DNA from 3 places in the Janthinobacterium lividum genome. Region 2 is predicted to be linked to each of the others. Evidence: predicted binding sites of a transcription regulator. Region 2 holds the regulator's gene; each other region holds the start of a gene.
What was found. Region 2 encodes sigma-54, which starts transcription at its own class of promoters, with help from an activator protein. Its sites were predicted from a motif close to TGGCANGNAANCTGCTTT; they were not measured.
Positions count from the first base shown of each region.

Region 1: the regulator sigma-54 is predicted to act here: its motif matches at 1,450-1,467, upstream of U0004_RS02430 (EDSAP-1 family PEP-CTERM protein).
Region 3: the regulator sigma-54 is predicted to act here: its motif matches at 1,722-1,739, upstream of pedF (cytochrome c-550 PedF).

Region 1 covers NZ_CP139976.1:558,146-561,415, forward strand. The annotation lists gene U0004_RS02425 (LytR C-terminal domain-containing protein) at 1-309, shown strand, start outside; gene U0004_RS02430 (EDSAP-1 family PEP-CTERM protein) at 361-1,362, opposite strand; gene U0004_RS02435 (hypothetical protein) at 1,574-1,948, opposite strand; gene U0004_RS02440 (hypothetical protein) at 2,111-2,422, shown strand; gene U0004_RS02445 (dodecin) at 2,450-2,656, opposite strand; tRNA gene U0004_RS02450 (tRNA-Thr) at 2,876-2,951, opposite strand; gene U0004_RS02455 (ClpXP protease specificity-enhancing factor) at 2,978-3,270, opposite strand, start outside.
Region 2 covers NZ_CP139976.1:810,147-813,416, forward strand. The annotation lists gene lptA (lipopolysaccharide transport periplasmic protein LptA) at 1-366, shown strand, start outside; gene lptB (LPS export ABC transporter ATP-binding protein) at 366-1,121, shown strand; gene U0004_RS03585 (RNA polymerase factor sigma-54) at 1,126-2,604, shown strand; gene hpf (ribosome hibernation-promoting factor, HPF/YfiA family) at 2,674-3,036, shown strand; gene U0004_RS03595 (enoyl-CoA hydratase/isomerase family protein) at 3,172-3,270, shown strand, end outside.
Region 3 covers NZ_CP139976.1:6,275,256-6,278,525, forward strand. The annotation lists gene U0004_RS28315 (TonB-dependent receptor family protein) at 1-283, shown strand, start outside; gene U0004_RS28320 (substrate-binding periplasmic protein) at 341-1,174, opposite strand; gene pedF (cytochrome c-550 PedF) at 1,200-1,685, opposite strand; gene rtcA (RNA 3'-terminal phosphate cyclase) at 1,817-2,836, opposite strand; gene U0004_RS28335 (RtcB family protein) at 2,853-3,270, opposite strand, start outside.

The DNA of each region.
Region 1 (3,270 bases), 250 kb from region 2:
CTGGCCGCCGCACTGGCGCGCAGCCTGGCCGGCGCTCCCGTGCAGGTGGTGCGCCTGGCCAATGAAACCAGCTTCCAGGTGGCGCGCACGCGCGTCGAATACCGGCCCGCGCAGGAGCAGGCGGCGCGCCAGCTGGCCCGCCAGTTGGGGATGCAGGTACAAACCCAGGTGCAGACCCAGGCCGCCGATTGTCCTGTCAGCGAGCTGCGCCTGGTACTGGGGCGCGACCTGAGCGATCCGTCCATGCTGCACCGCTATTATCTGCAGCAGTTGCAGCTGGCGCGCCAGGCGCTGGCGCGGCTCGGTTAACACGCCTCTGTTGATGCAAAAGAAACGGCGCCCATGAGGCGCCGTTTTATTTCATGCTGCTGATGATTGTGGTTGGCGGCGCCGCGTAAAAGCCAGGGCCGCCAGTCCCATGCCCAGCAGGAACAGGGTGCCCGGTTCCGGCACGGCCAGGGGATCGATGACGACGATGTCGGTGCGCGTGGACTTGGAAAAGTTCAAGGTATAGCTGCCGGCCGGCAGGGCGAAATTCGAGGTCAGGGAAAACATCGCAAAGCCATTCGTGAAGGCGCGCCCGGTAGCGGGGTCGTTGGTGCCGGCCGTCATGTTCAGGCTGAACGGATCCAGGCTGCCGACCGTATGGTTGCCGTTGACGTCGCTGCCATTGTTGGCATCGCCATCGGGTGCGAACTGGAAGATCACGCCATCGGCATTCGCGTTCGACAGGCAGCCGACGGGGCTGGCGCTGTTGCAGGAGATATTGAAGATATCCATGATCGACACGTTCGACTTGTCGCCCATGGTCGTCACGCTGGTGCGCAGGTCGCGCCGTCCCATGAAGCTGAAGGTGATGAAGCCGGCGCTCGACAGGGTCAGGTTGACGGAGCCGGTGAGCGTGTCGCCGGCCGTGGATGTGGCGGCACCGACCGTGTTGCGCTGGGCTTCCGCCACGGCGCGCACCGTGGCGCCGCCATTGAGCATGTTGCCGAAGGCATGTGCATCGCCGCGGGCGAACTCCAGGGTGGAACTGGGGCTGGGGGCGTAATTGTTTTGCGGCAAGCCGCTGCAGCCTCCACCCGAGCACACTTGCAGTACGTCGGCGTTGGCGGCCGGTCCTGTATTGACGGCACGCGGATTGACGGCTACGCCGCCTTCGAAAAACGCGCTGTCGCTGGCATTGCGATTCGCGCCGGCCAGCGACAGCGCGCCGGCGCTGGTGGTGATGCGGAAATTGTTCAACTCATTGACGGCCAGGCCGTACGCGCCGGCCTGCGCCTGGCCGCTGGCCAGCAGGCTTGCCGCCGCCAGTGCGCCCAGCCAGCCCAGGGTCTTGCTTCGTGTGTGATCGACGTTCATCGCAGCCTCTTATCGTGGTCAGTCTCGAAAAATCCGGGGGACAAAGAATCCAGGATGACTTGCCTGGATTCATCTCGTAGACAGGGATAAGCAGCTTGCGTGCCACACAAAAAAATCACGTGAAATCAATTGCTTGCGCAAAGCGGACTGAGCTGGCGGAAGCAAAGTGTAAGAAAGGCCGACGCCGCTTGGCGGGCGGCGCCAGCCAGCCTCAGGTGCCCCGGTGATAGCCGAGGTGGCCACCGGAATTGCGTGCGCAGCCGCATCCGATGCGCGCCACTTCCTCGCCCTCCGTCAATTTCCAGTTGGTAATCGTCGTATGCTGCCAGTCGATGTCGCTTTTCTTGACAGGTTTTACCGTCAGGGTGCGTGCTGCCGCATCCGTGTACTCCATCAGCTCCTCATCGTTGGCGATGTCGAAATGGCGGTGGATCAGGGAAATGCCGAAGCGGTCGAGCGCGCCATAGCGTTGCAGCACATCGCGCAGTTCGCGAAAGCAGGCGAGATCCTCGGGCAGCAGCGGATCGACGGCGGAAATATCGGCAACGGGCTGCCATTGCATGGCGTGGATGTTCAGGCTGTGCATGATAGGCTCCTGTGCCCCATGATGATAGGCCCAGGCTGGCAGAGGGGCGCCGGCACGCCTGGCGAAATACCCATCGTGGCCGCAAAACCGCTGCGGCGCTTGCGCCATATCAAAGGTGCGGCACATCGTATCTCGTCCGATCATTGCCCGGTAAAATAGGCCATGGCAAACAAAACCCCCACTTTCCCCGGCGCGCGCACGGGCCGCGGCCAGGTCCTGGCCGTGCTGCTGTCGAACCGCGACCAGTCCGGCGCCGAGCCGCTGCAAGGCCGCGTCTCCCTGGCCGCCATCGTCAAGGCATTGAAACGCAAATATCACTGGCCCATCGAGACGCACAGTTTTCCCGCCAACACGCAGGATGGTCGGGCCAGCTGGGCGACCGTCTACAGCCTGCCGGAAAAGGTCATCGACACCGCGCTGGAGGCCGGCGGCCGGGAGTGGCTGGAAAGCCGGGGAGCGGTCGCGCGGCGGTGAATGCGCCGCCTGCCTTACTCGATCCGTTTACTCGAGCCGGAAGCCGACCTTGAGCGTGACCTGGAAGTGCGCCACCTTGCCGTCGACGATATGTCCCCGCGACTCGGTCACTTCATACCAGTCCATATGCTTGACCGTGAGCGCCGCCTTGGCAACGGCATCGCGTATCGCCTGATCGCTGCTCTCGGTCGATGTGCCAACCAGTTCGATCAGCTTGTAAGTGTGTGCGGACATGATGTTTCCCCAGGTAGGCAAGCCAGACATCGGGAGCCTGCATTGCGCAAGCACGTGCTCATCTTGCGCCTAAATGTGCCGGACGTCATTGCGCGGTGCAGCAACGCGTCAACCTGGATGGCGATGCGTGCCAGTGTTCCGGATGGCTTCCGCGGGCGTGGGAAAAGAAAAAAGGGCTACCAGCCGAAGCGGGTAACCCTTTGATTTCCTACTGAATTCTGGTGCCGACTGCCGGTTTCGAACTGGCCACCTGATGATTACAAATCAACTGCTCTACCAAATGAGCTAAGTCGGCAAAAACTGCGCGTTGCGAATTATACGCTATTTAATGCGTGTCAGGGTCGGGCGGCCGCCTTTTTTTGGTGGCTCGTCGTCGCCGGGCGTGGCGTTGTCGCGTTGTTCGGGGGAGCCGGTCGGCACGGACGACAGGGTGGGACCGCTGGCGGCGGGGGCGAGCACCGGTGGCGGGACGTCGGCCGAGGCCGGGCTGTCCGTCGGTTGCGCGTCCGGGTCATCATTGCCCAGCACGGGCTCGAAGGCCATGCCCTGGCCGTTTTCGTTGGCGTAGATGGCCATCACGTTGTCGACCGGTACGTAGATTTCGCGCGAGACGC
Region 2 (3,270 bases):
GGCTACCAGTTCATTACCTTCTGGGCCGATCCCGGCAAGCTCGCCACCTTCCGCCAGAAGCGCGATGGCGCGGGCGACCTGTGGGTGGAAGGCGAAGCGGAGCGCGTGGAATACGACAACAAGACGGAAGTGGTGAAACTGTTTTCCAGGGCCAAGCTGACGCGCCTGGAAGGCACGAAAGTGACCGACGTGGCCAATGGCGCCTTCATCTCGTATGACAGCCGCAAGGAAGTGTTTGCGATGGAAAATTCCAACAGCGGCACCAGCACCCCGGATGGCGGCAGCGTGCGCATGGTGATCCAGCCGAAAACCAAGGCACCGGCGGCGGAGAAAGCGCCGGCCACGCCCGCGCCAGGAAAGAAATAATGGACAATACTCGTTGCGGCAGCACCCTGATCGTTCGCGGGCTGCAAAAAACCTATGGTAAGCGGCAAGTCGTGCATGATGTCTCGCTGCAAGTCGAATGCGGCGAAGTGGTGGGTTTGCTGGGCCCGAACGGCGCCGGCAAGACCACCTCGTTCTACATGATCGTCGGCCTGGTGCCGTCCGATGGCGGCAGCATCGATATCAGCGGCGTGGACATCTCCAGCCTGCCGATCCACCGCCGCGCGCAGATGGGCCTGTCCTACCTGCCGCAGGAAGCGTCCGTCTTCCGCAAGCTGACGGTGGAAGACAATATCCGCGCCGTGCTGGAAATTCAGACCGTCGAAGGCCGTCCGCTGACGAAGGCCGAGATCGAGGTGCGCCTGGATAAATTGCTGGCTGACTTGCAGATTGAAAAGCTGCGCGAGAATCAGGCCCTGTCCCTGTCCGGTGGCGAGCGCCGCCGCGTGGAAATCGCCCGCGCGCTGGCCACCGATCCCCGTTTCGTGCTGCTCGACGAACCGTTTGCCGGCGTCGATCCGATCGCCGTGATCGAGATCCAGCGCATCGTGCGTTTCTTGAAGGAGCGCAATATCGGCGTGCTGATCACCGATCATAATGTGCGCGAGACGCTGGGTATCTGCGATCGTGCCTACATCATCAACCAGGGCTCGGTACTGGCGTCGGGACGCCCCGACGACATCATCGCGAACGAGTCGGTACGCCGGGTCTATCTGGGCGAACACTTCCGCATGTAAGCCAATGAAACAATCATTGCAGCTGCGCACTTCGCAGCACCTGGCACTGACGCCGCAGTTGCAGCAATCGATACGCCTGTTGCAATTGTCTACCCTGGAATTGCATCAGGAACTAGAGCAATTGCTGACGGACAATCCCTTGCTCGAGCGCCTCGATGATCCGCTCGACCGCTCGCTGCGCCTGCTGTCCGATGGCGCCTTGAGTTCCACGGCAGCGCCGGCCGAAGCGCCGCCCCAGCCGCCAGGCCAGGAAGCGCCCACAGCGCCGGCCGAAGCGGAAACCTTTGACGGCGATGCCGGCGAGGGTCCTGCCGCCGCGGATGGCGGCGACAGCGACTGGAGCGAGGCGAGCCGCGGCAAGGCGCCCGACGACGAGGATTCGCGCCCGCAACTGGAGGCCCATCACTGTACCCTGCGCGAACACCTGATGGAGCAGATGCGCGTGACGGTACTCGAATTGCGCGACCGCGCGCTGGTCGAGCTGATCATCGATGCGCTCGACGACAATGGCTACCTGGAAGAGTCGCTCGACGACATCCTGGCGCGCCTGCCGGAAGAGCTGGAAATCGACGCTGACGAGATGCGCACGGCCTTGTCTCTCTTGCAAAGTTTCGATCCGCCCGGCGTGGGCGCGCGCAATGCCTCCGAATGCCTGGCGCTGCAAATCAAGCGTTTGCCGCACATCGCCATGGTGACGCGCCGCATGGCCCTCGTCATCGTGGAAAAGCACCTGGCCTGGTTTGCCCAGCGCGATTTCAACAAGCTGAAAAAAGCCCTCGATTGCGACGATGAAGACTTGCGCGAAGCGCAGACGGTGATTCGCCAGTGCAATCCGCATCCGGGCGCCGTGTTCGCCTCGGACGTGTCCGATTACGTGGTGCCCGACGTCGTCGTCAAGCGCGCGCGCAATGGCTGGCAAGTCACGCTGAACAACGATGTCATGCCGCGCCTGCGCGTCAATGCCATGTACGCCAACTTGCTCAAGCAGGGCAAGGGCGAGGGCGCCATGGGCGCACAGTTGCAGGAAGCCAAGTGGCTGATCAAGAATATGCGCCAGCGCTTCGACACGATCCTGCGCGTGGCGCAGGCGATAGTAGAAAGACAAAAGAACTTTTTCTCGCATGGGGCCGTTGCCATGCGTCCCCTTGTGCTCCGTGAAATAGCTGATACACTGGGTTTACACGAGAGTACTATCTCGCGGGTAACAACTCAAAAGTACATGCTGACCCCGCACGGCATGTTCGAGTTGAAATATTTCTTTGGTAGCCACGTCGCCACCGAAGCGGGGGGCGAAGCGTCATCGACGGCGATACGGGCATTGATCGTGCAACTGACAGGAGCAGAAGACCCTAAAAATCCTTTATCCGACAGTAAGATTGCGGACATGCTGGGGGAACAAGGCATGGTGATTGCGCGACGTACTGTTGCCAAATACCGGGAAGCGTTGAAAATTCCGCCAGTGAGCCTGCGTAAGTGTTTGTAAGTTTTTTTCGGTTCCTCTGCGGGCCGGATAGGATGGACCGCACGAACCCGATCATCTTTAGGAGTGTGTATGAATCTCACCATCAGCGGACATCATCTCGAAGTGACACCAGCCATCCGTGAATACGTACAAACGAAGCTGGAGCGCGTGAAACGTCATTTCGATCAAGTCATCGATATCGCCGTGATTCTGACCGTGGATAACCTCAAAGAGAAAGAAAAACGTCAAAAGGCTGAAGTCAACCTGCGTTTGAGCGGCAAGACTGTCTATGTGGAAAGCTTGGCGCACGACCTGTACGCCGCGATCGATACCCTGATCGACAAGCTCGATAGGCAAGTGATGAAATACAAAACCAAAGTGCAAGGGCACGGTAAAGAGGCGATCAAGCATCTGCCAGACAACTCCGAGGAAGAAGCCGTCGTCGCCGTCTAAGGCCACCCGCTTCCAGCAGTTGTGATCAACTAAGGGCGCACATCTTGCGCCCTTTTTTGCGCCTGGACCTTTTGAGCGCAATGTTCGCCGCGCAGGGGCTAAAATGTTTGCACTTTCACTTCTTTCCTGCCTGCCATGAGCGACTTCGTCCAGACTTCCATCCGCAACCGCACGGGCCATATCGTGCTCGACCGTCCGAAAGCCTTGAATTCCCTGTCGCTGGAGATGGTGCGC
Region 3 (3,270 bases), 860 kb from region 2:
GGACCGTTTTGGCGCGGCGCTGGAAAGCGTGGCCAGCAACCAGGTCTACGCGGAAGACAGCAACAGCGAAAAGCCGGCGCCCGGCTATACGGTGTTCAATGCGCGCGTCAACGCCAAACAAAACGTGGGCAATTGGCGCTTCAAGGAATTTGCCCGCCTGAACAATCTTTTCGACAAGACCTACGTGGGCTCCGTCATCGTCGGCGACAGCAACAAGCGCTACTATGAAGCGGCACCGGGACGCAACTGGTTGCTGGGCGTCAGCGCCCAATATAGTTTCTAAAACTAAAAAGCCCGCGCATCGATCGATGCGCGGGCTTTTAAACTCAAGCACGCTACTTCAGGGCCGTGCTTCCTTCACGCCATATTTTTCAAAGATGGCTTTCAATTCACCGCTGGCCGCCATCTCGTTCATGGCCGCCTGCAGCAACTTTGCCACGTCGAGCTGCTGGCGGCTGACGGCCAGGCCCACGGCCCAGCCGGCACGCGGCAAGCGGGCGAACGCCACTTCGCTCAAGGGGAAAGCCGGATCGCTTTTCAGCACCGACTCGATTTCCGAACGGTTGGCCAGCACGGCATCGAGCTTGCCCGCTTGCAATTGCTGCAAGGCTTCGGCCGCTGTGTCGAAGATGCGCACATCGTCGCGGTACTTGCCATTGTCTTCGCCCAGCATCAGCATGGCCGCGATCGATACTTTTTCCACGCCGATGCGCTTGCCGGCCAGCGAAGCGACGCCATCGAATTGCGGCACGGCTTGCGCGCTGCGCGCCAGACGCACGGTTTCCACGTAATACGGCGCGAAGATCTGGACCTTGTCGTTATCCGCCATCAACTTCTTGTCGACCGGCACATGCAGCATCACATCGGCGGGACCATAACCAAGGTAATGCCCCTTCCACACCATATTGCGCAAATCGTCGTTGAGATTTTCGCCAGCGGGAAATGGCAGCAAGCTCAGTTTCAAACCCAGCTTTTTCGCCAGCGCTTCGGCGATGTCGATATCGATGCCCGCCCCCTTGTCGGAAAACGGCGCGAACTCGTTATACACAGCCACTTTCAGGCTGCCCGACTGCTGCACTTTTTGCCAGTCGGCGCGCGCCGGCGCGGCTGCGCACAGCGCCAGGCAGGCGAGCGAGATCATCGCGCGCGCGCCCCGGAATTGAAATGAACGCATGGGACTCCTTTGTGATCAGTTCGACTTAATTCGACTCGCGGCGAGTTTCCAGATAGGTCTTGATGGCCCACATGGCTTCCTGGTTGAACACGCCTTCGAACGGCGGCATGTACACAGCGCCATTGCGCACCTTACCGTGGCGTATGGTGGTCAGGTAGTAATTGTCCGTCTCCTTGTAGCACGCCTGTTTCTTTGTCTCATTCTTGATACCGAAGCAATCGCGGTCCAGCTGGCGCAAGTCCGGCGCGATGCCGCCCGAGATGGCTTCGATGCCGTGGCAGCGGGCGCAATTCTGGTTGTAGGCCGAGGTGCCCACCGTCAAGGCCAGCTTGTTGCCCCGATACGGATTTTGTTCGAGCCACTTGTCGCCCACCTTGGGCAAGCCCGTGGTATCGACGCCTTGCGGCGTGACATTGCCGTGCGCATAGGCATGCGGCAAGGTCAGCAGGGAAGTGAGGGCAACGGCGCCGGCCGCCGCCACGCCGAGCAGGGTACGAATAGAATAGGTCATGCTGGTCTCCTTGGTTTTTTTAGTCAATACCAAAGAAGAGCAAATGCCATGCCATGCGTCTATGCCCCACATCCGGCCGACCATGTATCAATTTGGAACAGCTGCAACAGCCAGTTGTGTCAGCGCGCCCGTCAGGCGGCGGCCACCGTGCAGATGCTGCTCCGCTCCTGCTGCGCGAAAGTGATACGCACGGGTAAAAACCGGGCAATCACCTCGGCATTCGTCAGCGCATGTTGCGATACCTTGTTGCAGCTGAAGGTACCGCCGCCCGCCAGCGCCATGGGCAGCAAGAGCTGGTCGGCCAGGTGCTCGCCGACGGCCGCGTCCGTCTTGAGATAGGCGCGCACCTCGTTCAACAGGCGCTTGGCCACCGATTCGGCCAGCAAGGACTTTTCACCGAACGAAGTAAACACCTCCGTGACATGCTCATGCTCGAGCGTCAGCAACAGGACATTGCCCGGTCCCTGCTCCGCCGGCAAGCCGACGAGGCGCAACTGCTTGCCGCTCCAGCCCATGCCCCCGGCGACACGCTCGAGCTCGCGCGCGGCCACCTGCACATGCACGCCCGCCACCACGCTTTCCGCATACCCCGCCTTCCGTTCGCCGCGCTGCAGCAATGCGATGGGCCGCAAGCGCTGGCACGGTTGCACGGTGGCCATCACCTCGCCGCCGCCTGCGGGATGAAAGCCATAGCGTTGCAGCGTAATATCCACCTCGGCCCCCATCTGTTCCAGGACACGGCCATATGCGCGCTGCAGGAAATGCACGGGCGGTGCCATGGCATTGTGCGTGCCGCCACTGATGCGCACGGTGGACGGCCCATCCGCATGCAGCAGGGCCGGCAACAGGGTTTGCAATACCAGAGTGCAACTGCCCGCGCTGCCGATGGCAAAGCGGTAATCGCCGCCACGCAGGGGACCAGGCACGAATTCCAGGCTCGACGCGCGCAGCGCCACCGGCGTCGTGCGCGCCCCGCAAATGGCGGTTGCCGCCTGCACAGCCAGCAGATGCTGGCGCAGCAAGCCGGGCTTTTCCCGCCCCGCGCGAATGTTAATCAGCCGAAACGGTTGCCCCGTGATCATCGACAAGCTCAGCGCCGAACGTAAAATCTGTCCGCCGCCTTCGCCTTGCGCTCCATCTATTTCTATCATCTCTGTTTTCTCTCTATTATCCTTTGACGCAGACGACCTGCTTCAAGATATGCACGACATCGACCAGCTCGCGCTGCGCCAGCATCACCGCATCGATATCCTTGTAAGCCATCGGAATTTCATCGATCACGTTTTCATCCTTGCGGCATTCCACGCCTTGCGTGGCGCGGATCTGGTCATCCAGGTTGAAGCGCCGCTTCGCTTCCGTGCGGCTCATCGTGCGTCCCGCGCCGTGGCTGCAGCTATGGAAACTCTCCGCATTGCCCTTGCCGCGCACGATAAAGCTCTTCGCGCCCATGGAGCCGGGAATGATCCCCAGTTCGCCCGCGCGGGCCGACACGGCACCTTTGCGCGTGATCAATACATCCTTGCCGAAGTGGTGCTCCTTCTGCACATAGTTATGGTGGCAGTTGACGGCTTCCACGTGCGTCTGG